DNA from 4 places in the Polaromonas sp. SP1 genome. Region 1 is predicted to be linked to each of the others. Evidence: predicted binding sites of a transcription regulator. Region 1 holds the regulator's gene; each other region holds the start of a gene.
What was found. Region 1 encodes sigma-54, which starts transcription at its own class of promoters, with help from an activator protein. Its sites were predicted from a motif close to TGGCANGNAANCTGCTTT; they were not measured.
Positions count from the first base shown of each region.

Region 2: the regulator sigma-54 is predicted to act here: its motif matches at 2,619-2,636, upstream of DT070_RS06915 (ammonium transporter).
Region 3: the regulator sigma-54 is predicted to act here: its motif matches at 5,742-5,759, upstream of glnA (type I glutamate--ammonia ligase).
Region 4: the regulator sigma-54 is predicted to act here: its motif matches at 4,677-4,694, upstream of DT070_RS04780 (DUF3567 domain-containing protein).

Region 1 is NZ_CP031013.1:1,748,089-1,755,705, forward strand. Features, by position in the region: gene argS (arginine--tRNA ligase) at 1-1,380, shown strand, start outside; gene DT070_RS08355 (SPOR domain-containing protein) at 1,434-2,063, shown strand; gene DT070_RS08360 (thiol:disulfide interchange protein DsbA/DsbL) at 2,167-2,826, shown strand; gene lptA (lipopolysaccharide transport periplasmic protein LptA) at 3,210-3,836, shown strand; gene lptB (LPS export ABC transporter ATP-binding protein) at 3,851-4,651, shown strand; gene DT070_RS08375 (RNA polymerase factor sigma-54) at 4,796-6,331, shown strand; gene DT070_RS08380 (class I SAM-dependent RNA methyltransferase) at 6,374-7,617, shown strand, end outside.
Region 2 is NZ_CP031013.1:1,431,940-1,439,556, forward strand. Features, by position in the region: gene DT070_RS06910 (hypothetical protein) at 1-1,079, opposite strand, end outside; gene DT070_RS06915 (ammonium transporter) at 1,346-2,548, opposite strand; yybP-ykoY riboswitch at 2,689-2,862, shown strand; gene DT070_RS06920 (TMEM165/GDT1 family protein) at 2,869-3,429, shown strand; gene DT070_RS06925 (homoserine O-acetyltransferase) at 3,692-4,852, shown strand; gene metW (methionine biosynthesis protein MetW) at 4,849-5,457, shown strand; gene DT070_RS06935 (chromate resistance protein ChrB domain-containing protein) at 5,574-6,452, shown strand; gene chrA (chromate efflux transporter) at 6,449-7,617, shown strand, end outside.
Region 3 is NZ_CP031013.1:4,461,730-4,469,346, reverse strand. Features, by position in the region: gene DT070_RS20985 (alpha/beta fold hydrolase) at 1-595, opposite strand, end outside; gene DT070_RS20980 (selenium-binding protein SBP56-related protein) at 908-1,816, shown strand; gene DT070_RS20975 (polysaccharide deacetylase family protein) at 1,782-2,711, shown strand; gene DT070_RS20970 (sterol desaturase family protein) at 2,717-3,775, shown strand; gene DT070_RS20965 (EI24 domain-containing protein) at 3,818-4,747, shown strand; gene DT070_RS20960 (molybdopterin-binding protein) at 4,759-5,583, shown strand; gene glnA (type I glutamate--ammonia ligase) at 5,812-7,227, shown strand; gene DT070_RS20950 (hypothetical protein) at 7,427-7,617, shown strand, end outside.
Region 4 is NZ_CP031013.1:1,000,033-1,007,649, reverse strand. Features, by position in the region: gene purU (formyltetrahydrofolate deformylase) at 1-598, opposite strand, end outside; gene DT070_RS04795 (aminotransferase class III-fold pyridoxal phosphate-dependent enzyme) at 689-2,029, shown strand; gene DT070_RS04790 (ChaN family lipoprotein) at 2,174-2,974, opposite strand; gene DT070_RS04785 (AbrB family transcriptional regulator) at 3,079-4,185, shown strand; gene DT070_RS04780 (DUF3567 domain-containing protein) at 4,374-4,655, opposite strand; gene DT070_RS04775 (DUF3108 domain-containing protein) at 4,810-5,913, opposite strand; gene DT070_RS04770 (IclR family transcriptional regulator) at 5,910-6,761, opposite strand; gene DT070_RS04765 (fumarylacetoacetate hydrolase family protein) at 6,912-7,617, shown strand, end outside.

The DNA.
Region 1 (7,617 bases):
GAGGTGCTGGCCGCCGGCGCGCAGTTCGGCGTGCAGCCGGCCGATCCGGCGCGCAAGATGATCGTGGAGTTCGTCTCGGCCAACCCGACGGGCCCGCTGCATGTGGGCCACGGCCGCCAGGCCGCGCTGGGCGACGCGATCTGCAACCTGTTTGCCACGCAGGGCGCAAAAGTCTGGCGCGAGTTCTATTACAACGACGCCGGCGTGCAGATCCAGACGCTGGCTACCAGCACGCAGGCGCGCGCCAAAGGCATCAAGCCCGGCGACGCCGGCTGGCCCGAATCGGCCTACAACGGCGACTACATCGCCGACATCGCGGCCGACTTCCTGGCCAAAAAGACCGTCAAGTCGGACGACCGCGAATACACCGCCTCGGGCGACGTGGAAGACATCGACTCGATCCGCCAGTTCGCCGTCGCCTACCTGCGCCACGAGCAGGACCTGGACCTCAAGGCCTTCTCCGTCAAGTTCGACAACTACTACCTCGAGTCCAGCCTGTACAGCTCGGGCCGTGTCGACGCCACTGTGGCCAGATTGAAAGACGCCGGCAAGACCTACGAGCAGGATGGCGCGCTGTGGCTGAAGTCAACCGACTACGGCGACGACAAAGACCGCGTGATGAAAAAGAGCGACGGCACGTACACCTACTTTGTGCCTGACGTGGCCTACCACCTGGCCAAATGGGAGCGCGGCTTCGGCAAGGCCATCAACATCCAGGGCATGGACCACCACGGCACCATCGCCCGCGTGCGCGCCGGGCTGCAGGCCGCCGGCGAAGGCATTCCCCAAGGCTACCCCGACTACGTGCTGCACACCATGGTGCGTGTGGTGCGCAACGGCGAAGAGGTCAAGATCTCCAAGCGCGCCGGCAGCTACGTCACCCTGCGCGACCTGATCGAATGGACCAGCGCCGACGCCGTGCGCTTCTTTTTGCTCAGCCGCAAGCCCGACACCGAATACATCTTCGACATCGACCTGGCGCTGGCCAAGAACAACGAAAACCCGGTGTACTACGTGCAGTACGCGCACGCGCGCATCTGCTCCATCCTCACCACCTGGGCCGGCCAGGGCGGCGATGAGGCCAGCCTGAAGTCGGTCGACCTGTCGGCGCTGGACAGCCCGCAGGCCCAGGCGCTGATGCTGCTGCTGGCCAAGTACCCCGACATGCTGACCAACGCGGCTGACGGATTTGCACCACACGACGTGGCTTTTTACCTGCGTGAGCTGGCGGCGAGCTATCACAGCTATTACGATGCCGAGCGCATCCTGGTGGATGACGAAGCCGTCAAACTGGCGCGACTGGCGCTGGTCGCTGCGACCGCACAGGTGCTGCACAATGGCCTGGCGGTGCTGGGCGTGAGCGCTCCGCGCAAGATGTAACACCGGTGAAAAGCATGCGATTTTCAGGACAAGGCAATGAACGTGGGCAAGGTATGAATACACAACGAGGCGGAACCCTGCTGGGTTTGATTATTGGCGCCCTGATCGGCCTGGGGGCCGCGCTGGCCGTGGCGGTCTACATCACCAAGGTGCCGGTTCCCTTCATGAACAAGAGCCAGGCGCGCAACCCCGACAGCGACGCCGTCGAGGCCAAGAAAAACAAGGACTGGAACCCGAACGCGCCGCTGGCCGGCAAGAACCAGCCCAAGCCGCCGCCTGCGCCCGCCGCTGAAACACCCGGCGCGCCGGTGCCCGACCCGGCCGTCGCCGCCGTGCCGAAGGCAGCCGCCTCGGCTGCCGCCAAAGCCACCAAGCCTGCGGCCGACCCGCTGGGCGACCTGGCCAAGGCCAAGGTCGAAGGCCTGTCGTCCGGCCCCGGCGTCGACCCTTTCAGCTATTTCATCCAGGCCGGCGCTTTCCGCACGCCCGAAGACGCCGAGCAGCAGCGCGCCAGGCTGTCGCTGCTGGGCATGCAGGCCAAGGTCACTGAGCGCGAGCAGGCGGGCCGCACCGTGTACCGCGTGCGCCTGGGGCCTTTCGACAAGAAAGAAGACGCCGACAAAGTCAAGGAGCGGCTGGACAACAATTCGATTGAAACCGCGCTGGTGCGGGTGCAGCGCTGAACTTTTCGCGGGGCAGGCATACAAACCCTTGTCACCTGGCCGTCCAGGGCGCAATCCCGCAGCCGGCCACAACCTTTTTTTGCCATTCCAGGAGAAGAATTTGATGCAACGTCGTGAGTTTTCGCTTTCAGCTGCTGCGGCAGCCGCCGCCACCCTGGGCGCAGCCGCCCTGCCCGGCATGGCGCAAGCCCAGGCCAGGGCCTTCAAGGAAGGTTCCGACTACCTGGCGCTGGACAAGCCGGCCCCGACCGAAGCCCCCGCGGGCCAGGTGGAAGTGGTGGAATTCTTCTGGTACAGCTGCCCGCACTGCTACGCCTTTGAGCCCCTGCTCGAGGCCTGGATCAAACAGGTGCCCAAGGACGTGTATGTCCGGCGCGTCCCGGTGTCCTTCCGTCCCGACTTCGAGCCGCAGCAGCGCCTGTATTACGTGCTGGAAGCCATGGGCAAGGTTGAAGAGCTGCATAAAAAGGTGTTCAACGCCATCCACCAGGACAAGCAGCCGCTCAACACCGCCGACATGGTGGCGGCCTGGGCCGAAAAGCAGGGCCTGGACAAGGCCAAGTTTGTCGAGATGTACAACTCTTTTACGGTCACCACCAAGGCCCGCAAGGCCACGCAGCTGCAGGATCAGTACAAGGTCGACGGCGTGCCGGCCCTGGGCATTGCCGGTCGCTATTACACCTCCGGCACGCTGGCCCAGAACATGCCCCGCGCGCTGCAGATCACGGACTCGCTGATCGCGCAGTCCCGCGGTAAAAAGTAACACCCCCGTCCAGGCTCACTGCGTGTAGCCCGTTCCCCCCTCAAGGGGGCGGTGAGTCGGGCACACCCCTATCGGGCTCACTGCGTGTAGCCCTTTTCCCCTGCAGGGGACGGCGCCCGCGGCCCGGCAAAGCCGGTTCCGCGGCTGCCCACTGGTGAAATACCCCCACCGGTATTGCCCAAAGAATTCTTCAAGCCAGCATGAGCCCCGGAACCGGCTTCGCCGGGCCGTAGGGCGGGCTGCCCCCTCGGGGGGCAGCGACCCACACGAAGTGGGGGAGCGTGGGGGCCATTTTTATGCCCCTAATAATTCACTGTGCAAGCCATTCCCACAGCTTGCATGGCTACAATGGCCGGACACCCACGCAGCAAGATTCGTGCCTTATGAAATATCCCCTTTTTTCCCTCATCCTGCCGGCCGTTCTGGCGCTGGGGGCGGCGTTTCCGGCCTGGGCTGAAAAAGCCGACCGCGACAAGCCCATGAATGCCGAGGCGGATGCCCTGCGGTATGACGACCTGAAGCAAACCAGCGTTTTCACCGGCAATGTGGTGATCACCAAGGGCACGACCATCGTGCGCGGCGAGCGGGTCGACGTGAGCCAGGACCCCGAGGGCTACCAGCAGGCCGTGTCCATCGCGGCGCCGGGCAAGCTGGCCTTCTACCGTAAAAAGCGCGACGGCGTGGACGAGTACATCGAGGGCGAGGCCGAGCGGATCGAATACGACAGCAAGGCCGACCTCGTCAAATTCATCAAGCGTGCCGTGGTGCGCCGCTACAACGGCGCCACCCTGGTCGACGAAACCACAGGCGCCGTGATCGTTTACGACAACAACACCGACGTCTTCACGGTGGAGGGCGGCACGCAAAACAAAACCGCCGCCAACCCGAGCGGACGGATTCGCGCCATGCTGTCGCCCCGCGCCGCCGCGTCGGCGCCGGCCGCTGCAAAGCCATCCGGCCCGGCCGTCACCCTGCGCCCCAGCACCACGCTGGGCAGCGAAAAGAACTAGAAAGACCTGCACAGATGGATGTGGTGACTGATATTTCGGCGGCCCCCCGCGCTCACGGCGCTTCCGCCCCCACCCCCAGCCGCCTCGTGGCGCAAGGGCTGCAAAAATCGTACGGCAGCCGCAAGGTGGTGCAAGACGTGTCGCTGGCCGTGCAAAAAGGCGAAGTGGTCGGCCTGCTCGGGCCCAACGGTGCGGGCAAGACGACTTCTTTCTACATGATCGTGGGCCTGGTGCGCGCCGATGCGGGCGAAATCTCCATCGACGGCCAATCGGTCGAGCACATGCCGATTCACCTGCGCGCCCGCCTGGGCCTGAGCTACCTGCCGCAAGAGGCCTCGATTTTCCGCAAGCTCACGGTCGAAGAAAACGTGCGCGCCGTGCTGGAGCTGCAGCTGGGCGCCAACGGCAAGCCGCTGGGCCGCGCCGACATCGAGTCGCGCCTGGACGCGCTGCTGCAGGACTTGCGCGTGGACCACCTGCGCAACTCACCCGCGCCGGCGCTGTCGGGCGGCGAGCGCCGCCGCGTCGAGATCGCACGCGCGCTGGCGACCCAGCCGCGTTTTATTTTGCTCGACGAGCCCTTTGCCGGTATTGACCCGATCGCCGTCATCGAGATCCAGCGCATCATCGGTTTCCTCAAGTCGCGCGGCATCGGCGTGCTGATCACCGACCACAACGTGCGCGAGACGCTGGGCATTTGCGACCACGCCTACATCATCAGCGACGGCCATGTGCTGGCGCAAGGCACACCGTCCGAGATCGTGAACAACGCCGATGTGCGCCGTGTCTATCTTGGCGAACACTTCAAGATGTGAACATGGTTCCCCCCTGTTGTCGCTCACTTCGTGTAGCTCCCTCTCCCCCTCCGGGGACGGTGCCTGCGGCCTGGCGGAGCCAGTTCCGCGGCGCCTGCTGGCTGAAGACATGTCACCTCAACCTTCCGTGTATTTGAAAGTCCCGTGAAACAAGGCCTCTCGCTTCGCGTCTCGCAGCATCTTGCGCTGACGCCCCAGCTGCAGCAGTCGATCCGGCTGTTGCAGTTGTCGACGCTTGAGCTGAGCCAGGAGGTCGAGCAGATGCTTGACGAGAACCCTTTCCTGGAAGTGGCGGAAGAGACGGCGGTGCGGGAGGAGTTCGGGCTGGAGCATGTCGACACGCCGGTCAGCCAGGACAGTCGGGAGTTTGAATCTGCTACCAATTCGATAGCTGCAGGCCAAGACGACACGGGGGCTGCAGGCCAAAATGATGCTGAAATCAGTGCAGAGCCCAAGCTCGAGGAAAGCTGGGAAGGCGACGGCACGGTAGAGACCGCGCCTGACGACAGCGAGTGGGGCAGCGACGCGCCGGCGCGCAAGAACAACAACGAGGAAAGCGACGCCGAGGCCTCCGACCTCACGGGCGCCCACGAGTCGCTGCAAGACCACCTGCACCGCCAGTCGCTCGGCCTGCGCCTGTCCGAAGAAGACCGCGCCGCGCTGCACTTCCTCATTGAATCGCTGAACGACGACGGCTACCTTGAAGACAGCCTGGCATCGCTGGCCGCCGGCCTGGCCGGCAACGACCTGGAGCAAAGCGAAGAGCTCGAGCAGCGCTTTGCCATGGCGCTCAAGCTCCTGCACCACATGGAGCCCGCCGGCGTCGGCGCGCGCAACCTGGCCGAATGCCTGGGCCTGCAATTGCTCGACTGCAAGGACTGCGAAGAAACCCGCGCCGCCATCGCCATGTGCAAGCAGCCCATGGAGCTGCTGGCCAAACGCGACGTGAAGCGCCTGTCGCACCTGTGCGGCTTCACCGAGGCTGCGATCAAGGGCGGCATTGCCGTGATCGGCCGGCTCGACCCCAAGCCCGGCCGCCGCTTCGTGAATGTGGAGCGCAACCTGATCGTGCCCGACGTCATCGTCATCAAGTCGGGCCGGGGCTTCAAGGTCTCGCTCAACGGCGATGTGATGCCGCGCCTGCGTGTGCACGATATTTACGCCAACGCCCTCAAGCAGCACAAGGGCCAGGGCGGCGCGGCGCTGCAGCAGCGCCTGCAGGAAGCCCGCTGGTTCATCAAGAACATCCAGCAGCGTTTTGACACCATCCTGCGTGTGAGCAGCGCGATTGTCGAGCGGCAGAAAAACTTCTTCACGCACGGCGAGCTTGCCATGCGCCCGCTGGTGCTGCGTGAAATCGCCGACGAACTGGGCCTGCATGAGTCGACCATCTCGCGCGTGACCACCGCCAAGTACATGGGCACGCCTTTCGGCACCTTCGAGCTCAAATACTTCTTCGGCTCCGCACTCGGCACCGAAACCGGCGGCAACGCCTCCAGCACGGCGGTGCGCGCACTGATCAAGCAGTTCGTCTCGTCTGAAAGCCTGAAGAAGCCGCTCAGCGACAACCAGATCTCCGAAATGCTGAAAGAGCAGGGCATTGAATGCGCGCGCCGCACAGTAGCTAAATATCGTGAGGCGCTTCGCATCGCGCCCGCCAACCTGCGTAAATCTCTCTAGGCGCCCGGTCAGGCCGCACTGCCCCGCCTTTCAAAGCCAGTCATGAATCAACTCCAACTCTTTTTACCGTGCGCCGCCGGCGTTGAGACCCTGCTCGCGACCGAAGTACAACGCGTCACCGGCATCCAGGGCAAAGCCTGGCGCGCCGGCGTGCAGCTGCAGGCCTCGTGGCGCGATGCGCTGCAGCTCAACCTGCACAGCCGCCTCGCGCAGCGCGTGCTGATCGAGCTGCAGCACAACCAGTACCGCAGCGAGCAGGACCTCTACAACGCCGCTGCCAACGTGGCCTGGGAAATCTGGTTCACGCCCAAACAGACTTTCAAGGTGGAGATCACGGCCCAGCACAGCCCGCTGCAAAGCCTGAACTTCGCCGCGCTGAAGATCAAGGATGCGATCGCCGACCGCTTTCGCGCCAAGTTCGACGATGTGCGGCCCAGTGTCGACACACGCTGGCCCGACGTGCGCATCTATGTGCACCTGACGACCGACACCGTCACCATCTACATCGACACCTCGGGCGAGCCGCTCTTCAAGCGCGGCTGGCGTGAAGACAAGGGCGATGCGCCACTGAAAGAAACGCTGGCCGCGGCCATGATTGCCGCCAGCGGCTGGGACCAGCTCTGCAAAGACGGCGTGCCGCTGTACGACCCGTGCTGCGGCTCCGGCACCATCGCGATTGAAGCCGCGCAGATTGCCTGCAACATCGCGCCCGGCATCAACCGCCGCTTTGCCTTCCAGAAGTATTTGCCCTTCCAGGGCCATGTGTGGGACGGCCTGCTCGACCAGGCCGAAGCCGCCATCACCGAGCCCACCGCGCCGGTCTTCGGCAGCGATGTGTCCTTCCGCATGGTCGACTTTGCCGAGCGCAATGCCGAGCGCGCCGGCGTGGCCAATGCGGTGGAGTTCCGCGGCGGCGACGCCCTGCAGCGCATGCCGCCCGCGCCTTCAGGCGTGATGCTGGTCAACCCGCCGTATGGTGAGCGTATCGATGTGGCCGGTGTGGCCGGCATCACCGGCGTGCAGGGGCGCGACCAGCGCCGCCAGCAGGGTCATGCCGAAGGCCGCGTGCAACAGGACCACCGCAACCAGCCCATCGACGAATTCGGCCAGCCGCTGAGCCGCGATGCGGGCGACAACCGCAACGCCGGCGATACCCGTGACGAGCCCGCGTTTGAAACCCCGCGCGACCGCTCGGCCAACCCCGGCCGCGAGCAGGCGCAGAACGCCTGGGGCGAAGAAGCCACCGACTTCTTTCCGCAACTGGCCGCGCACTGGAAGAAAAACTA
Region 2 (7,617 bases), 320 kb from region 1:
TGCTGGGCCGTTGTGTTGTTGATGGTGTGGCCGGCGGTTTCCTCCGTCTCTTTGGTCTCGACCTTTTCGCGTTGGGTGAGCGTGCGTTGCCGCATCTTCTCGCTGGCCCGGTTGACCACTTCACGCGCATGCGACACCGAGGTGGCGGTACGCTCTTCCGAAGCCCTGCGGTAGCTTGCCGAGCCGCCGACGCTTGCGGTCACCGACACACTGGGCCCGAGGTAAGTGGCCGTGACGTCGAAGTTCGCGGAAAGATCCGTCTGCTCGGTGAGGCTCTTGTCGATCTCCGACTTCAATTCGTCGCGCGTCGTGCTTTGCATGTCGAGCGTGACCTCTTTCTCGCTTTCCTCCTCTGTCAGGAGCCGGGTTTCGACGCGCTCCAGGTTGCGGTGGGTGCGTGTGAATGTCTCGTGCGCAAGCGTGTTCGAGACATGCGCGATCTCGCCCAGCTCATAACTTCTCAGCTGCTGCTTGAGCACGATCAGGTCGCCGATGAAGCTGCGCGGGCGATAGAGTTGGGCCGCCTTCAGCCGCAAGTCTTCGTTGGGGTCGTCCTTGCCGCCGGGTATCACGCGGGGGCCGCTCGGCCAGTTCCATTTCACGTTGAACGGCATCGTCACGGTGCCGGCGGACAGCGGCACGCGCCAGGCGCCCCGCAATGGCGAAGGCGGCTGGCCCTCGTCGGCGATCGCAACGAGGCGCTCGAGCGTCTCGAAGCAGCAGATCAGGTGCGCGCCGGCATCGAGGTCCGGGACATGCAGCAGCGCGGACGCACAAAAGTAGTCGGCCAGCACATCGCGCGACATCACAAATTCGGGCTCACGCGCGAGGACGTTGGAAAAATCGCTGACGTCGAAGGCCTGCATCATGGCCCGCTCCGCCGCGTCGACATCGCCCGATTGCACGGCGGCTGGCAGCGCCTGGAAGAGGCGGCGGTAGTTGTCGTTGGGCAACAGGTCCCACGGGCTGGTCACGTCGCGGCGCTTGAGGTGGACCAGGCAGGCGACGTTTGCCGCCCCGACGTTGCCCTTGGCCAGGGCCGGGCCCAGTTGCTGGCGCAGGCTGCCGGTGGTGTCCACGGACTTCCTGGAGTACGCGGGGACAAAGGGATCTTTGAGAGCTTCGGGTGAAACCGGGACCGGATCACGTAACACCACAAACCGATAAATGTCATCCTTGCGCATGAACACCCCCGTATGGCAAAAGCTGCCGTGGTTGGACCGGCTCAGATCATCCCCACTTTTCCGGATACGGGAAAGGGAAGGATTCACATGCCGGCGCAATCCCGGGGTTTGTTACGCGATGTTGCCAGGCGCAAGGGGCGCCGCTGCTTTTTTCGGGGCTGTTACCAGTTGACTTCGCGGTCCGGCGTGGCGCCGATGCGGTGGATCGACAGGTCGGCGCCTTCAAATTCTTCTTCCTGGCTGAGTCGCAGCCCCATGGTCGCCTTGAGGATGCCGTAGACGGCAAAGCCGGCCAGCAAGGCCCACGCCACGCCCATCGCGCTGCCGATCAGCTGCGCGCCAAAACTCACGCCGCCCAGGCCGCCCAACGCCTGGCTGCCGAAGATGCCGGCCGCCAGGCCGCCCCAGGCGCCGCACAGGCCGTGCAGCGGCCAGACGCCCAGCACGTCGTCGATCTTCCATCTGTTTTGCGTCAGCGTGAACATCACCACGAACACACCACCGGCCACGCCCCCCGTCACCAGCGCGCCCAGCGGGTGCATCAGGTCGGAGCCCGCGCACACCGCCACCAGGCCGGCCAGCGGGCCGTTGTGCACAAAGCCCGGGTCGTTCTTGCCAAAGGCCAGCGCCGCCAGCGTGCCGCCCACCATGGCCATCAGTGAATTGACGGCGACCAGGCCGGAAATCTTGTCGATGGTCTGCGCGCTCATCACGTTAAAGCCGAACCAGCCGACGGTGAGGATCCAGGCGCCCAGCGCCAGGAAGGGAATGTTCGACGGCGGATGCGCCGACACGGCGCCGTCCTTGCGGTAGCGGTTGCTGCGCGCGCCCAGCAAGATCACCGCCGGCAATGCCAGCCAGCCGCCCACGGCATGGACCACGATGGAGCCCGCGAAGTCATGGAACTCCGCACCCGTCAGCGATTTGATCCAGGCCTGCACGCCGAAGTGCTGGTTCCAGACGATGCCCTCGAAGAAGGGATAGACGAAGCCGACGATGACGGCGGTGGCGATGAGCTGCGGGTAAAAGCGCGCCCGCTCGGCAATGCCGCCTGAAATGATGGCCGGGATCGCCGCGGCAAAGGTCAGCAAAAAGAAGAACTTGACCAGGTCGTAGCCGTTTTTGGCGGCCAGCTGCTCGGCCCCGACGAAGAAATGGGTGCCATAGGCCACGCCGTAACCCACCATGAAATACACCACAGTGGACACCGAGAAGTCCACCAGGATCTTGACCAGCGCATTGACCTGGTTCTTTTTGCGGACTGTGCCCAGTTCCAGAAAGGCAAAACCGGCGTGCATGGCCAGCACCATGATGCCGCCCAGCAGGATGAACAAGGCGTCCGAGCCCTGTTTTAGTGCTTCCATAGGTCCCTCTTCAGATGAAATGTGATGTGTTGGTGCGTTATCGGGTCGATTCCGAGAATCGCACCAAATGCAAGCAAGAAATGCGCCACAAGCGTGCAAAAAAGGCTTGAGGGTGTACTTTGAGGGCTAACGATATAATGCAGGCTGTCATTGGGGAGTAGCCAGCCTTTCAATCCTGAAAGGGGCTTGCGTCAACAGACTTGTTCCAACGGAACATGGCGCAAGCGGTCTTCGGATCACGCGAGACCTTTGACTGCACAGCCTCCGTTTTTGGCCGGGGATGCCGTGCAGTCATGGGTTTTCGGCCGGAGTCTTTTTGAATGGAAGCTTTCCTCGTCTCCACGGGCATCGTCGCCCTCGCCGAAATGGGCGACAAGACGCAACTCCTCGCACTTATCCTCGCTGCCCGCTTTAAAAAGCCCTGGCCCATCGTCGCCGGCATCCTGGTCGCAACGTTGGTCAACCACGCCCTGGCTGGCGCTGCCGGCGCCTGGGTCACGACAATGATCAGCCCGCAAATCCTGCGCTGGATCCTGGGCGCCTCGTTCCTGGCCATGGCCGCCTGGATGCTGGTGCCCGACAAAGTCGACGCGGAGGAGGACGAAAAGCCGCCCCGCTACGGCGTGTTCTTCACCACCGTCATCGTGTTCTTCCTGGCCGAGATGGGCGACAAAACCCAGATCGCCACCGTGATGCTGGCCGCACGCTACGACGCCATCGTCGGTGTGGTGGCCGGCACCACGCTGGGCATGATGCTGGCCAACGCGCCGGCTGTCTGGCTGGGCGAGCGCGTGACGCGCCTGGTGCCGCTAAGGGCGGTGCATATCGTCTCGGCGATGATCTTTGCCGGACTGGGGCTGGCAGCGTTGCTACTGGCATAGAAGTGGCGCAATCACTGAGGAGGCTTCAACCCAGCATGAGCCGCGGAACCGGCTTTGCCGGGCCGCAGGCGGGCGGCCCCCTCGGGGGGCAGGGAGTTACGCGAAGCGAACGACCGTGGGGGCCACATCCACCGGGGTATACTTCTTTTAGCGCCGATTTGCTCAGCTTGCGGGCGCTTAAAAAGTACAGCTAAAGACGAACTCCAAACGACCCGGACTCGCTTTAGCGATGCCGGGTTTTTTGTTTTCTGCAGGTGATTTCTTGACCCTTATTGCCACCCCGCTCAGCATGCATTTTGTAGAGGCCTTGCCCCTGCAGAGCGGCGCGTCGATACGCGCTTACGACCTGAGCTACGAAACCTACGGCGAGCTCAACGCCGACAAATCCAATGCCGTGCTGATCTGCCACGCGCTTAACGCCTCGCACCATGTGGCGGGCGTGTACCTCGATGCGCAGGGCCAGCCTATCGACAAATCCGAAGGCTGGTGGGACACCATGATCGGCCCCGGCAAACCGGTCGACACCGACCGCTTCTTTGTGATCGGCGTCAACAACCTGGGCTCCTGTTTCGGCTCCACCGGGCCCATGCAACCCAACCCTGACACGCAGCAGCTTTACGGCGCCGATTTCCCTGTCGTCACCGTGCAAGACTGGGTCAGCGCCCAGGCCCGCCTGCTGGACCGCCTGGGCATCCAGACCCTGGCGGCCGTGATGGGCGGCAGCCTGGGCGGCATGCAGGCGCTGGCCTGGACGCTGCAATACCCGGATCGCGTTCGCCACGCTGTGGTGGTGGCCAGCGCGCCCAACCTCACCGCCGAAAACATCGCCTTCAATGAAGTCGCCCGCCGCGCCATCGTGACCGACCCCGACTTCCATGGCGGCCACTTTTACCGCCACGGCGTGCTGCCCAAACGCGGCCTGCGCATCGCCCGCATGATCGGCCACATCACCTACCTGAGCGATGACGTGATGAATGAAAAATTCGGGCGCCAGCTTCGCCAGGCCGTGGCAGAAACCGCGAACGCCGACGCGCCCTACAAATACACGACGCAGGACATCGAGTTCGAAATCGAAAGCTACCTGCGCTACCAGGGCGACAAATTCAGCGAGTACTTTGACGCCAACACCTATTTGTTGATTACCCGTGCGCTCGACTACTTCGACCCGGCCCGCACGTACGGCGGTAGCCTCACCAAAGCATTGGCCCATGTCACGGCCAGGTTCCTGCTCGTGAGCTTCACCACCGACTGGCGCTTTTCCCCCGCACGCAGCCGCGAAATCGTCAAGGCGCTGCTCGACAACCAGCGCGACGTGAGCTACGCCGAGATCGACGCGCCGCACGGCCATGATGCATTTTTGCTGGAAGACGACCGCTACCTCGGTGTGGTGCGCTCCTATTTCCAGAGCAAGGTGGCTGTATGAACCTGCCTGTCGAACTCAATGTGCAGCCTTCGGCCGACATGCTCTCCATCGCCCGGCTGGTGCCGCATGGCTCACGCGTGCTGGATCTGGGCTGCGGCACAGGCGAATTGCTGGACTACCTGATCCGCGAGCGCGGTTGCTCGGGCTATGGCGTCGAGATCAATGACGCCAACGTGCAGGCCTGTGTGGCGCGTGGCGTCAACGTGATCCAGCTCAACCTTGAAGCCGGCCTGGCGCTCTTCGGCGACAGCTCGTTTGACGTGGTGCTGCAGATCGATACCCTGCAGCACCTGCACAACGCCGAAACCATGCTGCGCGAAACCGCGCGCGTGGGCCGCGCCGGCATCGTCGTGTTTCCCAACTTCGGCCACTGGCCCAACCGCCTGGCCGTTGCGCGCGGCCGCATGCCAGTGACCAAGGTGCTGCCCTACCAGTGGTACGACACGCCCAACATCCGTGTCGGCACGCTGCAGGATTTTGAAGCGCTGGCGCTGCAGAACCAGTTGCAGATCCTGGACTCCTTTGGCTTGCAGGACGGCCGCGAAGTGCGCTTCTGGCCCAATGCCCGCGCCAGCCGGGCTGTGTTCAAGTTCCAGCGCGGCTAAGAGCTGTTCACAGGCTCTTTGCAGTGCTAGTATTCGCCTATCGGGATTTCAGCCTCCCGAATCTTTACAGATAGACGGTGTCCCGTCCAAGCGCTGGCAACTCATTGGAGTACTCCGTGGACACCTCTACCCTTTCCGTTCCTTCGATCTCCCCTCAAGAACTTGCTGCCCGCATGGGCCGCGCAGATGCACCTTTGCTGCTTGACGTGCGGCGTGAAGCCAAATTTCGCGAGAGCCAGTATCTGATTGCTGGCGCCCAGCGCTGTGCACCGGAAAACGTGGCCACCTTTGCCGCCTCACAGCCGCCGTGCGAAGTCGTTGTGTATTGCGTCTATGGGCACAACGTCAGCGCAGATGCCGCAACCGCGCTGCGGGCCGCAGGCTGGAATGCTTGCGTGCTGGCCGGCGGTATCGAAGGCGGTGAAGACGGCGTCGACACGCCGCAAGATATTGCCCTATGGCGCACGCAGCGGCCGCCGACCTTTGCCAAGCGGCCTGAGTGGGGCGTCACCGGCGAGCAGGCCTCCCGCTGGATCACGCGTGAACGGCCGAAAATCGACCGGATCGCCTGCCCGTGGCTGATACGCCGCTTCATCGACCCGCGCGCTGAATTTTTCTACGTGCCGACCGCGCAGGTTTTCGAGGGTGCGGCCAGGCTTGGGGCAATTGCTTACGACATTCCCGATGCGCCGATTACGCACGAGTGGGAGCGTTGCAGTTTCGACGCCCTCTTGCGCGCCTTCGACCTGCATGAGCCGGCACTGGATGTGCTGGCAACCATCGTGCGCGGCGCCGACACATCACGCCCGGAGTTGGCGCCCCAATCCGCAGGACTGCTTGCCGTGTCGCTAGGCCTGTCGCGGCTGCATGTTGACGACCACGCCATGCTGGCCGCGGCCATGCCGGTGTATGACGCGCTGTATGAATGGTGCCGCAATGCGCAGAACGAGCGCCACAACTGGGTGACCCACACCGCAAGCGGGGTGACGCAATGACGCCGGTGAGTTTTGCAGACGCGCTGAAATTCTGGCTCAAGCTCGGCTTCATCAGCTTTGGCGGGCCCGCCGGGCAAATTGCCATCATGCACCGCGAGCTGGTCGAGCAAAAACGCTGGATCAGCGAGCGGCGCTTTTTGCATGCGCTCAATTACTGCATGCTGCTGCCCGGCCCCGAGGCGCAACAGCTGGCCACCTACATCGGCTGGTTGATGCACCGCACCTGGGGCGGTGTGGTGGCCGGTGCGCTGTTTGTGCTGCCTTCGCTGTTTATCCTGATTGCGCTCAGCTGGGTCTATGTGGCCTTTGGCGACGTGCCGCTGGTCGCGGGCCTGTTCTACGGGATCAAGCCGGCGGTTGCCGCCATCGTGCTGCAGGCGGTACACCGCATCGGCTCGCGTTCATTAAGAAAACCGGCTCAGGCCCCCGTTTTATGGGGAGTAGCAGCTATCAGTTTTATAGCAATTTACTTTTTGAGCGTGCCGTTTCCGGTCATCGTTCTGGGTGCGGCTGTCGTGGGCTGGCTGGGCGCGCGTTTCTCGCCGGCGCAGTTCTCCGGCAGCGCCGGGCATGGTGAGGCCAAGGCTGGGTATGGGCCGGCGCTGATCGACGACGACACGCCGACGCCGGCGCACGCCCGCTTCAGGCCTGCGCGCCTGGCCGCTGTGCTGGGGGTTGGCGCCGTCCTGTGGCTACTGCCCATGGGCGCCTTGATGGCAACCCAAGGCTGGGACGCCACACTCACGCAGATGGGCTGGTTCTTTACCAAGGCCGCGCTGCTCACCTTCGGCGGCGCCTACGCGGTCCTTCCCTACGTCTATCAGGGCGCTGTGGAACAGTCCCACTGGCTGACCGGCCCCCAGATGATCGACGGCCTGGCGCTCGGCGAGACCACGCCCGGCCCGTTGATCATGGTGGTGGCTTTTGTCGGTTTTATGGGCGGCTGGGCCAAACAGGTGCTGGGCCCTGACATGCTCTTCCTGGGCGCGGCGCTGGCGGCCAGCGTGGTGACCTGGTTCACCTTCCTGCCCTCCTTCCTGTTCATCCTGGCCGGTGGGCCGCTGGTGGAGTCCACGCACGGCAAGCTGCATTTCACGGCGCCGCTCACCGCCATCACGGCCGCGGTGGTCGGTGTGATTGCCAGCCTGGCGCTGTTTTTCCTGGC
Region 3 (7,617 bases), 1.8 Mb from region 1:
GAAACGCCTCTGACAGCCAGACATCGTTCCATTGCCAGAAGGCGACGTCGACATCGGCGTGGTAACGCGCCAGCCGTTCCCGCAGGCCACCCGATTCAAAGGCCACGGTCGCCTGGGCAATCGCCTGCACCGCAATGTCTTCCACCACCACATGCGGCGCCATCGCGATGCATGCCGCCACCGGGTGCCGGCTGGCGTGGAGGAGGGCGATGGTCGCGCCGTCAGAATGGCCCAGCAGCACCGGGTTGTGGATCTGCAAGGCTTCGAGCAGTGCGGGCAGCACATCCCAGGCTTCGCGGTGCATGTAGTCGGGCAGCAGCCGGCCGGTGCGTCGGCCGCCCGATTCACCGGATTCGCCGCGTACATCGGGCACCGGGTCTGACTGCCCGTAGCCGCGCCGCGAATACACGATGCCCGCCCGGCCGGTGGCGGCACACACGGCCTCGGGCCAACCGAGGCCGCGCTGCGTCCACAAAGCGATCGAGCCCAGGCCTTCGTGCAAAAAAACGATGGGGGCCAAATCGGCCCGACCGGCGATGCGCTGTGTCTCCAGCCGCACACCCTTGATCTCTACCAACTCGCTTGTCAGGTTCATCGAAGCATCGTAAAGGATGTAAACGAACCGGGTGTTTGGCGCATTGGGTGTTGCAGGGGCCGGAAATTGCCAGCATTGGAGGGCATTTGGGGGCTTTTAGGGGCATGCCCCAAGCCCGCGCCGCTACACTAACCGGTTGCACGTAGAAAGACTGTTTTTGTGAATGTTTTCGCCTATTTAGCCGCTCCCCGGCTGTGTGTCTTGACCGGTTTGCTGATGTGCCTCACCGCCACGGCCCAGACCCCTCCCCAGGCCGCATCGGCGCCTTCCCGGGCCGCTTCTGCGTCTGTTGCGCCTGCCGCGTCCGCCGCCATGTCCAGCCCCGTCTTCGTGCTCAACTCGCTGGACGACACCGTCAGCGTGATCAACCCCGCGACCTGGACGGAAACCCGGCGCATCGCCACCGGCAAGCAGCCGCACCACCTGTACCTCACGCCCGACGAGAAGTCGGTCATCGTCGCCAACGCGCTGTCGGACTCTTTGACCTTCATCGACCCCAAGACCGCCGAAGTGCAGCGCACCATCCGCGGCATCCTCGACCCCTACCAGCTGCGCTTTTCACCCGACATGAGGTGGTTCGTCACGGCCGCCAACCGCCTGAACCACATCGACATCTACAAGTGGGACGGCAAAGAGATCACGCTGGCCAAACGTGTGGCCACCGGCAAGACGCCCAGCCATTTGTGGATAGACAGCAAAAGCACCACGATTTATTCGACCATGCAGGACAGCGACGAGCTGATCTCCATCGACCTGGCTACGCAGGCCGTCAAGTGGCGCACCAAAACCGGCTCCATCCCGGCCGATGTGTACGGCACGGCCGACGACAAATTCATGCTGGTGGGTTTGACGGGCGGCGACGCGGTCGAGGTGTATGACGTGAGCGGCGCGCAGCCGGTTCGCACCAAGACCATCAAGACCGGCGCCGGCGCGCATGCCTTCCGCGCCTTTGGCGACAAGCGCCATGTGCTGGTCAGCAACCGCGTGGCCAACAGCATCAGCAAGATCGACCTGCAAACCCTGGAAGTCGTCGACAACTACCCCGCACCGGGCGGCCCCGATTGCATCGACGTGAGCCGCGACGGCAAGCAGATACTGGTGACCTCGCGCTGGGCGCGCAAGCTGACGGTGATCGACGTGGCGACGCGCAAGATCGTTCGCCAGGTGAATGTTGGAAAGAGCCCCCATGGTGTCTGGACCCTCGACCACGCACCCCGGTAAGCGGCTTGAGCGGGCCGGGCAGGCTCGCTCAACCCTGCTGCCTGCTATTGTTTTAATAGCTGCCTGCGCATGCCCCGCTTGGGCTGCAGGCACAAAAGACCCAAAAATCGTCATGCAGGGCCCGGTGCAGCCGGCAGCCGCTGCCTGCAAACCCGTCTACCTCACGCTCGACACCGGCCACATGGCCGTCGCGCCGCTGATGGCCGAGATCCTCAACAAACACCAGGTCAAGGTCACGTTTTTTGCGGCCAACGAGCGCACACAGGAAGGCGACGGCAGCCTGGGCGCGCAATGGGCGCCGTGGTGGAAGGCGCGGGCGGCGGAAGGCCATGAGTTCGCCTCGCACACCTGGGACCACGTCTATTGGCGCGGTGATGTGCCGGCTGCGCCCGGCGCGCAGCAGCAGTTCAGGATGCGGCCGTCGGCGGGCCCGCTGGAGGGCAAGGAGTTCACCTGGTCGGCGGCGCAGTATTGCGAAGAAATCGGCAAATCCGCCAGGCGGCTCGAAGCCATCACCGGCAAGAAAACGCTGCCGCTCTTCAGGGCGCCGGGCGGCAAGACCTCGCCTGCGCTGCTGGCGGCTGCCAAGTCCTGCGGCTATGAGCACGTGGGCTGGTCGCCCGCCGGCTTTTTGGGTGACGAGCTGGCGAGCGAAAAATACCCCAATGACTTTTTGCTGAAGAAGGCGCTGCGTGATGTGCGCTCCGGCGACATCCTGCTGGCCCACCTGGGCATCTGGTCGCGCAAGGACCCGTGGGCGCCCAAGGTGCTGGAGCCGCTGATCACCGGCCTGCAGGCGCGCGGCTTTTGTTTCCAGACCCTGCGCGAACACCCCCAGTACAAGGCGTGGATTGACGCGCAAGCCGGCTCCGCCCCGGCCAAGCCTGCAAAATAAAGCCCATGGACTGGTTCAGCGATATTTTTTCGACGGCGCAGCAATGGCTGTTTGAAGCGGCCGTGCAGCCCGTCATGTTTGCGCTGGGCATGGGCAACCTGCTGGAAGACGGCTACGGCGCCACCGCCTGGTTCATGGTGGGGGTGCTGCAGGTGTTGATTTTGCTGGCCATCATCGGCCCGTTGCAGCGCTGGCGGCCGGTAGAGCCGGTGACGGACCGCGCCACCATCCGCACCGATGTGCTGTACACGCTGATCCACCGGCTGGGCTTTTTCCGCCTCGCGCTTTTTTTCACGCTCGATCCGTGGTTCGACGAAGCCTTCGGCGCGCTGCGCACCGCCGGCTACGGCACCTTCCACCTCGACCAGCTCTGGCCGGGCGTCACCGACCACGCGGTCGTCAGCCTGCTGATGTACCTCGTCGTGTTTGACTTTGTCGCCTACTGGACGCACCGCGGCCAGCACCAGATCGAATGGTGGTGGCGCCTGCATTCGCTGCACCACGCGCAGCGGCAAATGACGATGTGGAGCGACAACCGCAACCACCTGCTCGACGACATCCTGGTCGACGCCATCGTCGTGCTGGTGGCCCAGCTTATCGGCGTGCCGCCCGGCCAGTTCGTGGCCATCGTCGCGTTCACCCAGCTCAGTGAGAGCTTTCAGCACGCCAATGTGCGCCTGTGGTTCGGCCGCATCGGCGAGCGCCTGTGGGTCAGCCCGCGCTTTCACAGGCTGCACCACAGCATCGGCATTGGGCATGAGACGCCGGTCAAGGTGAAACCAGCGCAGGACGGACAATTTTCCGCCGGGCCGCCCCAAGGAAAATTAGCCCCCTCGGGGGGCAGCGCATTACACGAAGTGAAAAGCGTGGGGGCCGTCAGGTTGGGTGGCCACAACTTTGGCGTGTTGCTGCCCTGGTGGGATATGTTGTTTGGTACGGTGAATTTTGAGCAGCGCTATGACCCGACCGGTATCCGCGACCAGGTCGAAGCCAATCGCCAATACGGCAAAGGCTTTTGGTCGCAACAATGGATTGGCCTCAAGCGCCTCTTCGGCAAAGCCTGAACGTGCAATCTGCCTGCCGTTAAGTAAGGGTATCCTTTCGGCATGAGCAAACTCCTTGACGCTTTTTGGCGCGCCGCGATGTACTGCCTTCACCCACGGGTCATCGCTTTGTCAGTGCTGCCCCTGATCATCATGGGAGCGATCTCCCTGGGCCTGGGGTACTTCTTCTGGAGCGATGCGGTCGAAGCGATCCGCTCCCAGCTCGGCAACTACGAACTCGTCAACACCATGGTCCGCTGGCTCGAAACCCTGGGCCTGGGCGGGCTGCGCATGGTGCTGGCGCCGGCGCTGCTGCTCTTCATGGCGATTCCGGTCATCGTGATCACCGCGCTGCTTTTTGTGGCCATCCTCATGACGCCGGCCATGGTGGCGCTGGTGGCCGAGCGGCGCTTTCCGCAGCTTGAACGCAAGCAGGGCGGCTCGATGGTCGCCAGCCTGTTCTGGTCGCTGGGCTCAACCTCGCTGGCCGCGGTGGCGCTCACCGTGTCGATTCCGCTGTGGCTGATCCCGCCGCTGATCCTGGTGCTGCCGCCGCTGATCTGGGGCTGGCTCACGTACCGCGTCATGTCCTACGATGCGCTGGTCGACCACGCCAGCAGCGAAGAGCGGCGCCAGATTTTCAAAGAGCACCGCGCGCCGCTGCTGGCCATCGGCGTCATCAGCGGCTACCTGGGCGCCGCGCCCAGCCTGATCTGGGCCTCGGGCGCGATGTTTGTGGCCATGGCGCCCATCCTGGTGCCGGTGGCGATCTGGATCTACACGCTGGTGTTTGCCTTTTCCTCGCTCTGGTTTGCCCACTACACGCTGGCCGCGCTGGAGCAGCTTCGCAAGAAAAACAATGCCCTGACCCCCGATCCGCTTGCACAGGACGCTATCAAATCAATAGCAACCGAGCTGGCGCCCGAAGCCCTGCCCGGGCCCGCCCCCAGCTTCGGCACGTTGGGCGGCAAGCCTGACATACCTCTGCCCTGAACTCACCCAACATGACCTCTCACTTCGGCCTCATCATCGTCGGCGACGAAATCCTCTCGGGCAAACGCGCCGACAAACACCTGCCCAAAACCATTGAACTGCTGGGCGCGCGCGGCCTGCAGCTGGCCTACGCCGATTACGTGGGCGACGACCCGGCACGCATCACGGCCACTTTGGCGCGCGCCTTTGCGGCGGCGCGTGGCAGCGGCGACGTGGTGTTTTCCTGCGGCGGCATCGGCGCCACGCCGGACGACCACACCCGGCAATGCGCGGCCAAGGCTTTGGGGGTTGGCCTGGCGTTGCATCCCACGGCCAAAACCCTGATCCTGGAGCGCATGGCCGACGTGGCCAAAGAGCAGGGCACCCCTTATGAGCCCGACCGCGACGACAACATCCACCGCCTGAACATGGGCGTGTTCCCGGAAGGCGCCGAGATCATTCCGAACCCGTACAACAAGATCCCCGGTTTTACCTGCCGGGCGGGGCAGGGCGCGGTTCACTTCGTTCCGGGCTTCCCGGTGATGGCTTGGCCGATGATCGAATGGGTGCTGGACCAGCAGTACGCCCACCTGCACCAAAAGTCGCCTTACACCGAAAAGTCGGTGATCATTTTTGGGTCCATGGAAGCCATGCTTACGCCGCTGATGCTCGATATTGAAGCGGCGCATGCCGGCGTGAAAGTGTTCAGCCTGCCCAGCGTGGACCACCCCGAATACGGCCGCCATATTGAACTGGGCGTCAAAGGCGCGCCGGAAGCGGTCAACCTGGCCTATCCAGCCATGCTGGCCGGGCTGCATCAATTCGACCTGAAATTTGGCCCCGAATTGGTGCGCTGACTTTTTGCACCAAATTGGCGCTTTTATGGTGATGCACTTTAATGGTGCATTCGTTACCGCGGAGTGTTTTTTGCGTTTTCAGCCCGCCCAAGGCGGGAACTGAAGCCAGATAACGGCACAATCCGAGGCTTGGCGTCAATCTGGGCAGCCAATGGCTTTGGCACAAAAAGTGCATTCAACAAGCCCGAAGAGAATTTTCAACCACCCATCCAGCAACAGGAGATTTTGATGGCAAAGACCGTCGCAGACGTCATGAAAATGGTCAAGGAAAACGAAGTCAAGTTCGTTGACTTCCGTTTCACCGACACCCGGGGCAAAGAGCAGCACGTCACCGTGCCCGTGTCCCACTTTGACGAAGATAAATTCACGTCGGGCCACGCGTTTGACGGTTCTTCCATTGCCGGCTGGAAGGGCATTGAAGCCTCCGACATGCAACTGATGCCTGACCCCAAGACGGCCAACATCGACCCCTTCTTTGAAGAAACCACGCTGTTCATGAGCTGCGACGTGCTCGAGCCTGCCGACGGCAAGGCTTACGACCGCGATCCGCGCTCCATCGCACAGCGCGCAGAAGCCTACCTGAAGGCCTCCGGCCTGGGCGACACCGCTTACTTCGGCCCTGAGCCGGAATTCTTCATTTTTGACGACGTGCGCTGGAACACCGACATGTCGGGCACCTTCTTCAAGATCGAAGAATACGAAGCCCCCTGGAATTCGGGCGCCAAGCTCGAAGGCGGCAACCGTGGCCACCGCCCGACCGTCAAGGGCGGCTACTTCCCGGTTCCCCCGGTCGACAGCACGCAAGACATGCGCGCCGAGATGGCCCTGATCCTCGAATCGCTGGGCATCCCCGTCGAAGTGTTCCACCACGAAGTGGCCGGCCCCGGCCAGAATGAAATCGGCACCCGTTTCAGCACGCTGGTTCAGCGCGCCGACTGGACGCAAGTCCTGAAGTACGTGGTGCAGAACGTGGCCAACGCCTACGGCAAGACCGCCACTTTCATGCCCAAGCCCATCGTGGGCGACAACGGCTCCGGCATGCACGTTCACCAGTCCATCTGGAAAGACGGCAAGAACCTGTTCGCCGGCGACGGCTATGCCGGCCTGTCTGATTTCGCCCTGTACTACATCGGCGGCATCATCAAGCATGCCCGCGCCCTGAACGCCATCACCAACCCCGGCACCAACAGCTACAAGCGCCTGGTTCCTGGTTATGAGGCACCGGTCAAGCTGGCTTACTCGGCCAAAAACCGCTCGGCATCGATCCGCATCCCTTACGTCGCCAACCCGAAGGGCCGCCGTATCGAAGCGCGTTTCCCTGATCCACTGATGAACCCGTACCTGGGCTTCTCGGCCCTGATGATGGCCGGCCTGGACGGCGTGGAAAACAAGATCCATCCCGGCGAAGCCGCCACCAAGGATCTGTACCATCTGCCGCCCGAGGAAGATGCAAAAGTGCCAACCGTTTGCCACAGCCTGGACCAGGCGCTGGACGCGCTCGACGTGGGCCGCAGCTTCCTGACCAAGGGCGGTGTGTTCACCGACAGCATGATCGACGCCTACATTGAACTGAAGATGGGTGAAGTGACCCGCCTGCGCCAGGCGACCCACCCCATCGAATTCGACATGTACTACTCGCTGTAAGGCGGCAAAAAGCTTACGCTTAAGTAAGCGCTCAATCACATACGCCCCGGTTTCGGGCGTGTGTGTGGTCAAAAAGGGACGGCCAAGGCCGTCCTTTTTTATTGCCCCAGTGCGTTGTAGGCTTGCTGGCTTTGTGTTTTGGCGGGTTTACCGCATACTGATAGACCGTCCTAGCCCTCAACGGCACTGGGAGTTCCCTATGAAACACACGTTTTTGCTTTCTGCCTTTTCGTTGCTGCTGGCCGGCGCGGGTAACACCGCCTGGGCGCAGCAGGTTTACCGCTGCACAGGTGCAGGGGGTTCCGCGCCCGAATACATCAACAACACCAAAGAAGCGCAAACCCGTAACTGCAAGCTGGTGTCGGGCGGCAATGTCACCGTGGTGCAGAG
Region 4 (7,617 bases), 750 kb from region 1:
CGCCCTTGAAGCTGGGCAAAAATGAGTGGTGGATGTTGATGGCGCGGCCGGCGAGTTTTTTGCACAGGTCGTTGGAGAGCACCTGCATGTAGCGCGCCAGCACCACCAGCTCGGCGCCTTCGGATTCGATGATCTCCAGCTGCTTCGCCTCGGCCTGCGCCTTGGTGGCGGCCGTGACGGGGATGTGGTGAAACGGGATGTTGTAGCTGGCGGCCAGCTGGTAGAACTCACGGTGGTTGGAGACGATGGCGCGCACCTCCACCGGCAGCAAGCCCGACTTGCAGCGAAACAGCAGGTCGTTCAGGCAATGGCCTTCCTTGCTGACCATGATGACCGTGCGCATGGGCTGGGTGGTGGCATGCAGCTTCCAGCTCATGCCGAAAGGCTCTGCAAACGACTTCAGCTGGCTGGAGAGTTCTTCATGCGTCAGCTTGTCGCAGGCGAACTGCACCCGCATGAAAAACAGGCCCGTGTCGTGGTCGTTGTACTGCGCGGCTTCTTCAATGTTGCCGCCGTTTTGCAGCAGGAAACCGGAGACGGCATGAACAATGCCCATGCGGTCCGGGCACGACAGGGTCAGGATATAAGCGTGATTCATAGGGGATGAATTGTCGCAGGAGAGGGCGGCGCCTGCCCGGAAGTGCCAGAATGCCGGAACACCCCCTATTTCAGACGCAGGAGACACGCCATGGCCTACCAGAACTTCAACATGGAGCACCACTGGCTCCCTTTCACCCCCAACCGCAGCTTCAAGAAAGACCCGCGCGTGTTCGTCGCCGCCGACGGCATGCACTTCACGACGCACGACGGCCGGCAGGTGATCGACGGCATCTCCAGCCTGTGGTGCGTGGGCGCCGGCCACAACCGCAAGCCCATCAACGAAGCCATCAAGAAGCAGCTCGACACGCTGGACTACGCGACCGCCTTCCAGGCCAGCAACGACCAGGCCTTCAAGGCGGCTGAAGTCATCGCGGGCATGGCGCCTGGCGACCTCAACAAGGTGCTGTTCTGCAATTCAGGGTCTGAGGCCGCGGACACCTCGCTGAAGGTGGCGCTGGCCTACCACCGCGCGCGCGGCGAGGGCCACCGCAACATCTTCATCGGCCGTGAAAAGGGTTACCACGGCGTCGGCTTTGGCGGCATGAGCGTGGGCGGCATTCCGGCCAACCGCAAGGTGTACGGCGCTGCGCTGCTGCCGCGCGTGGACCACATGCGTTTCATCCACGACCCGGTGAACCACGCCTACATCAACGGTACCGAGCCCGTGTGGCAGGAAGACCTGCTGCTGGAACTCGAAAACCGCATCCTGCCGCTGCATGACCCCAGTAACGTGGCGGCCATCATCGTCGAGCCTGTTTCCGGCAGCGCCGGCTGGTACCTGCCGCCCAAGGGCTACCTCAAGCGGCTGCGCGAGATCTGCGACAAGCACGGCATCCTGCTGATTTTTGACGAGGTCATCACCGGCTTCGGGCGCCTTGGCACGGGTTTCGGCGCCGACTACTACGGCGTGGTGCCCGACATGCTGAACTTCGCCAAGTGCGTGACCAACGGCGTGATTCCGCTGGGCGGCGTGATCTGCTCGGACCGCATCTACGACGGCATGATGAATGCCAACAGCGCGGCGCCCGAGCACGCCATCGAGTTCTTCCACGGCTACACCTACTCGGGCCACCCCGTGGCGTGCGCGGCGGCGATCGCAACGCTCAGTTTGCTGAAGGAAGAAAAGCTCTACGAGCGCGCCGGCCAGATGGGCAAGGTGCTGGGCGATGCGATGCACGGCGCCTTCAAGGGCCTGCCCAATGTGATCGGCATCCGTACGCTGGGGCTGGCGGGCGCGGTGGAACTGGCGCCGCTGGCCGGCGCACCGGGCAAGCGCGCCTATGACATCTTCATGGAGTGCTTCCACAACGGTGTGCTGGTGCGCCCGGCGGCCGACAACGTCGTGATCTGCCCGCCCTACATCATCGAAAAAGAGCACATCGATCGCATCATCAACGTGGTGGCCGACGCGATCCGTAACAACGCCTGATGCAGCTAGAAGCGCTTGAATACACACATGAGGGAGGTGGCTCTTCATCCAGCCTGAGCCGCGGAACCGGCTTTGCCGGGCCGCAGGCGGGCGGCCCCCTCGGGGGGGGGCAGCGACCCACACGCAGTGGGGGAGCGTGGGGGCCTATTTCGCCAGTTTCTTGTCCAGGCCTTCGCAGTAGTCCTTCTCGGGCAACGCGGGTGTTACCCACACCGCATCGAAGGCCTCAGCCTTTTCGTTGTTAACCGTTCCCGCGCGCAGCCGAATGGCTTTTGTCTTCAGGTCTGAGGACAGGTGCTGCGGCACGCCCAGCAGCCGGTCCGCATGGCCGCTGCCGGCCAGCAGCAACACCGTCTTGCCCGGCAGCGCCGCCTGGCCCAGTGTGTTGGCCATGGTGATGTCCTTGGCGATCTGGATGCGCGTCATCGGCGTGATCTGGCTTTCGGGCAGCAGGTTGCAGTGGCCGATGCGTATGAGTTGCTGCTGCGCTTTCAGGGCCGGACCGGGCAGCCGGGCGTCGAGCCGGCTGTCCGCCATGCTGGCCGGCATTTGCGCACGCGGCAGGTTGGCGCCCAGCACCGGCACCCCGGCGCGCACCGCCGTCATCACCGCAGGGCCATAAGCGGCCCAGGGCCAGCCCTTGTCGTTCCAGTTGAGCGCGTTGCGCACCTGCTGCTCGGTCGCGCTGGGCTTGAGGGCTGAGGTGCTGACGCCGGTGTCGGCCATCTCAAGCGCCACCGCGGCCAGCGTGCCGCGGGCCGCCAGAAGGGTCACTACCTGCTGCTCGATGTGCTGGTGCTCGGCTGCGTCATGCTGCTCCCCCAGGATGAGGACGTCGGCGGGAAGCACCGCCTCCAGCCTGGCCGATGCCTGCGCCGCATCACTGCCGGGCGCCTGCAGGATGGGCGCTTCGGGCCGGCCCGCGCAGCCGCCCGCCAAGGCCATCGCGGCGCTGCAGACAAGCCATGCCAAAGCACGAGGGGTGGGGAAATAAGCCATCCGTGGATACTACTGCTTCCAGCGGTTTTGCTGCGCATCCCGACGTTCCCATGCCCTCCCTGTTCCACCGCGCCGTCCAGCTGCTGCCCGTGCGCATCGCCCTGACCTTGTTGCTGGCATGGGCTGCGGCGGCGCTGTGCATCGCACTGCGCACGCCCTTGCCCTGGATGATCGGCCCGCTGCTGGCGACAGCCGTGGTCTCCATGCTGGGCGGCCCCACCGCCAGCTGGACGCCGCTGCGCAACAGCGGGCAATGGATCATCGGCTGCGCGCTGGGCTTGTACTTCACGCCGCAGGTGGTGGCACTGCTGGCGGGCTTGTGGTGGGCGATTGCGCTCAATATCGTGTGGGCGCTGGCGCTGGGCCTTGCGTTCGGTGCGTGGCTTTACCGCTTGCACCATGGGCCCGGGCCGTTCCAGGTCCAGGGCCTGTCGCGCATCACGACTTATTTCGCCGCGCCCATCGGGGCCGCTTCTGAAATGACGCTGATGGCCGAGCGCCACGGCGCGCAAACCGATCTGGTGGCGTCGGCGCACAGCCTGCGCGTGTTGCTGGTCACGCTGGTCATTCCTTTCGGCTTTCAGTGGGCGGGGCTGCACGGGCTGGACGCCGCCTTGCCCGGTGCACGCGCAGTGGCGCTGCCCGGCCTGGCCCTGCTGGCGCTGCTCACCGGCATTGGCTGCTGGGTCATGGTGAAACTGGACCGCACCAACCCGTGGTTTATCGGTGCGCTGGTGGTGTCGCTGCTGCTGACGGCGAGCGGCGTGACACTGTCTGCCCTGCCCCAATGGATGACGAACGCTGCGCAACTCGTCATCGGCATCAGCCTGGGTGTGCGTTTTACCAGCGGCTTTGTGCACATGGCGCCGCGCTGGCTGGGCTCCGTCGCGCTGGCCACCGTGGCCATGATCGTGTTGTGCGCTGCCTTCGCCTGGTTGCTTGCACACTTCACCAGCCTGCACTGGGCGACTTTGCTGCTAGGCACATCACCCGGCGGCATCGCCGAAATGGCCATCACGGCCAAGGTATTGCAGCTGGGTGTGCCCGTGGTGACGGCGTTTCATGTCACCAGGCTGGCGGCTGTTCTGGTGCTGGCTGAGCCGATGTACCGCTGGTTTTATCAATCCAACGCGGCTGAAAGCCCGCAGGCTGATTGACAAGCGCACCGGCCCTTCAATACCTCAGGGCGAGCGGAGTGGGAGATGGAGCGAGGGGAGGGTAAGTCAGAGCGATTACGGAGCGCTCTTCAACCAAGCAGGAGCCGCGGGACTGGCTTTGCCAGACCGCAGGCGGAGCGGCCCCCTCGGGGGGCAGCGACCCACACGCAGTGGGGGAGCGTGGGGGCTCAATGTAATGACATAGGGGTGTTGGCCAGCCCGCTATAGCCTTCCAGCGTATCTTCGATTTCTTCCTGCGTCGGTGTGTTTTGTGCCCAGGCGCTCAGGCGCTGCTGGAACATCTCGGCCCATGAGCCGTCCAGGTAGACCTCTTTACCGGAGCGTTTGTCCACGATTTCAAAACCATGGCGGGCCAGTTGCGGCACGGCCGGCGCGGGCGTGCTTTCTTCAGGCGCGTTGGCGTGGATCTGAAGCACGGCAAAAGAGTCTGAGTCGTAGAGCATGTGCATGGTGGGTTCCTTTACCTTCAGATAGCAACGATAGTGCCAAGTTCAAGGGAAAGAACTTCCGGCATGCAATCGTTCGGTAAAGACCCGCTACGCCGTGCAAAACCACACAGATACCCCGCTTCAGCGTGCGGCATGGCAACGCCGCCCCCAGTTTCTACTCTTTGCTGAGGCCACTGAGCTGCTGGTCGATAAAGTCCCCGTTGGACTGGGTGATTTTGTTGCGCACCGGCAGGTAGCCCAGCGACGGTGCGTACCAGATCTCGACCTTCTGGTCGAACTCGCGCCGCGGCTGGCGTGTGAGTTTCAGTGTGGCCATCTCACCGAAGGGCAGCGTGAGGTTTTCTTCGGCCTCCACCAAAAAAGTCCAGGTGTCTGCATCGCGCGGCCCCACGGTGTACATCGAGAGGGTGGTGCCCACAGGGAACAATGCCGGGTTTCCGGCCAGCATGCCGCCCAGCTGGATAAAAACGCTGACCCGGTCCTGGGCGCCCTTGATCCACGGCACGCTGGGTGTGTTGGCGCTGAAGCTGACCTGGCCCTTGTCGGGGTCAAAATGCGCGGCCACTTCGCTTCTGGATTTGTCGGAAAAGCGGATGGGCGCCAGCCCTTCAGGGCCCACCACGCCGGTGCTGCCCATGCTGCGTGAGCCGAGGAACAGCGCGCTGACCCGCATGCCCGCATCGTAAAGATTGCCCACGCGCCGCCAGTTCAGCTCGCCATTGGCGTGGTAGTTCAAGCCCTTGGCGCTTCCGGTCATCTTGTATTCCAGCTTCACGTTCTCGGGCAGGGCCATGGCCGTGACGGGCGTTTGCGCAGGGCCGGCGGGCGCAACAGGCGTGACGGGTGCGCTTGCAGCGGATGCGGGGGCCAGGGCGGCGACAGCCTCGGGGGCCGAGGGCTCGCTGGCGGCGGGTGTTTCAACGACGGGTGTTGCTACATTATTAATAGCGACAGGTGTAGGCGTGGATTGGGCTGGAGGCGATTTTGGCTTAATAATTTTCGGGCGGGGCCTGGGCGGCGGGGGCGCCGGCGCTGCGGCGGCTTGCACCGCCGGGGGCGTTGTGATGCTGCGGGTGACCAGGGGCTGCACGCGCTGCGAGGCCGGATCGAGCTCCGGGCCGAAGCGCGCTGGCGACGACATCAGCACCAGCGCATGGATGGCCAGCACCGCCACCGCCAGCATGGCCAATGCGCGCCAGGGCGTCGCGTCGCCCTGGCCGCGCGCGATGCCGGCTTGCGCGGCCGTCAAGCTTGTCATCCTTCTTTGAACCCCAGGTCGCGGGAAAGTTGCCGTGCGGCCGCCGCCAGGGGCTGCGCGACCTTGCCATCCCACTCCGGATCGAAGGTGGCCAGCGAGCCCAGCGCGACCATGCCCAGCACCAGATGGCCGTCGGCATCAAACACAGGCGCGCAAAAGCCGGCCACGCCGGGAAGCAGGGTGTTGACGGCGCGCGCCATGCCGCGCAGGCGCACCTCGTCGAGCAGGGCCATCACTTCGGCCATGCTGGCGGGGACGTCCTTGCGCGCCAGCTTCTGGTTGCGGGCCAGCTCGTCTTTCACCAGCAGCGCCAGCCGGCTTTGCGGCCGCGCGCCGGCCGCCAGGCGGGGAAATGAAAACGCCGTAAAACACAGGCCCGTGGCCGACGACAGCAGCGGCATGACATCGCCCAGCCGCAGGTTGACTGTCACGGCCTGCGGCGACTCCTCCCAATGCACCAGCGTGGGCCCCTGGTTGCCCCAGACGGCCAGCGCCAGGGTCTGGCCGGTTTGCGCCATCAGCGCGGGCATGAGCTGGCGGGCCAGCTTGACGCTGTCCAGGCGGGACAGCGAGGCCAGCCCCAGCTTGAGCGCCGCCGGGCCGAGGTCATAACGGGTGGTGGCGCTGTCCTGCGTCACCAGCGCCAGGCGCTGGAAGCTCACGAGGTAGCGGTGGGCCTTGGCCGCGCTCATGCCGGCGGCGGCCGCCAGGTCGCGCAGCATCAGCGGGCCGGGCGAGGCAGACAACACCTCCAGCAGCGCAAAACCGACCTCGACCGACTGGATTCCCGCGCGTTGCGGCGCCAGGCTGCTGCGAGCGGATGCGGTGGCGCCGGGGCTGGTTTTCATGCTTGACTAAAATTTCGGGTGAACCGGGGAGCTGGGGCGTTGGGAGTGCATGGATCGTAACGCGAGGCCGGCCTTCAGCGGCCACGGCACAATCGGTCCTTTACGTCTTCCAGCGACGCCAGCCACACGACAGCACCCTTCAGGATACCGATGAAACTTGCCACTTACAAAGACTCTTCGCGCGACGGCCAGCTCGTTGTGGTGTCACGCGATCTCTCCACGGCCCATTATGCGACCGGCATTGCCGGCAAATTGCAGCAGGTGCTGGACGACTGGAACTTCATGTCGCCGCAATTGCAGGACCTGTATGAAACGCTGAACAACGGCAAGGCGCGGCATGCGTTCCCGTTCGAGCCCTCACGCTGCATGGCGCCGCTGCCCCGCGCCTACCAGTGGGCCGACGGCTCGGCCTTCATCAACCATGTGGAGCTGGTGCGCAAGGCCCGCAACGCCGAAGTGCCCGAAAGTTTTTACTCCGACCCGCTGATGTACCAGGGCGGCAGCGACGACTTCATCGGCGCCTGCGACGACGTCGTGGTGCCGAGCGAAGACTTCGGCATTGACTTTGAAGCCGAAGTCGCCGTGATCACCGGCGACGTGCCCATGGGCGCCACGCCGGCGCAGGCCCTTGAAGGCGTGCGCCTGCTGATGCTGGTGAACGACGTCTCGCTGCGCAACCTGATCCCCGATGAGCTGGCCAAGGGTTTCGGTTTCTTGCAGAGCAAGCCGGCCACGGCCTTCAGCCCGGTGGCGGTGACGCCCGATGAAGTGGGCGACGCCTGGGAAAAGGGCCGCCTGCACCTGACCCTGCAGAGCACCTGGAACGGCCGCAAGGTCGGCATGTGCGAGGCCGGCC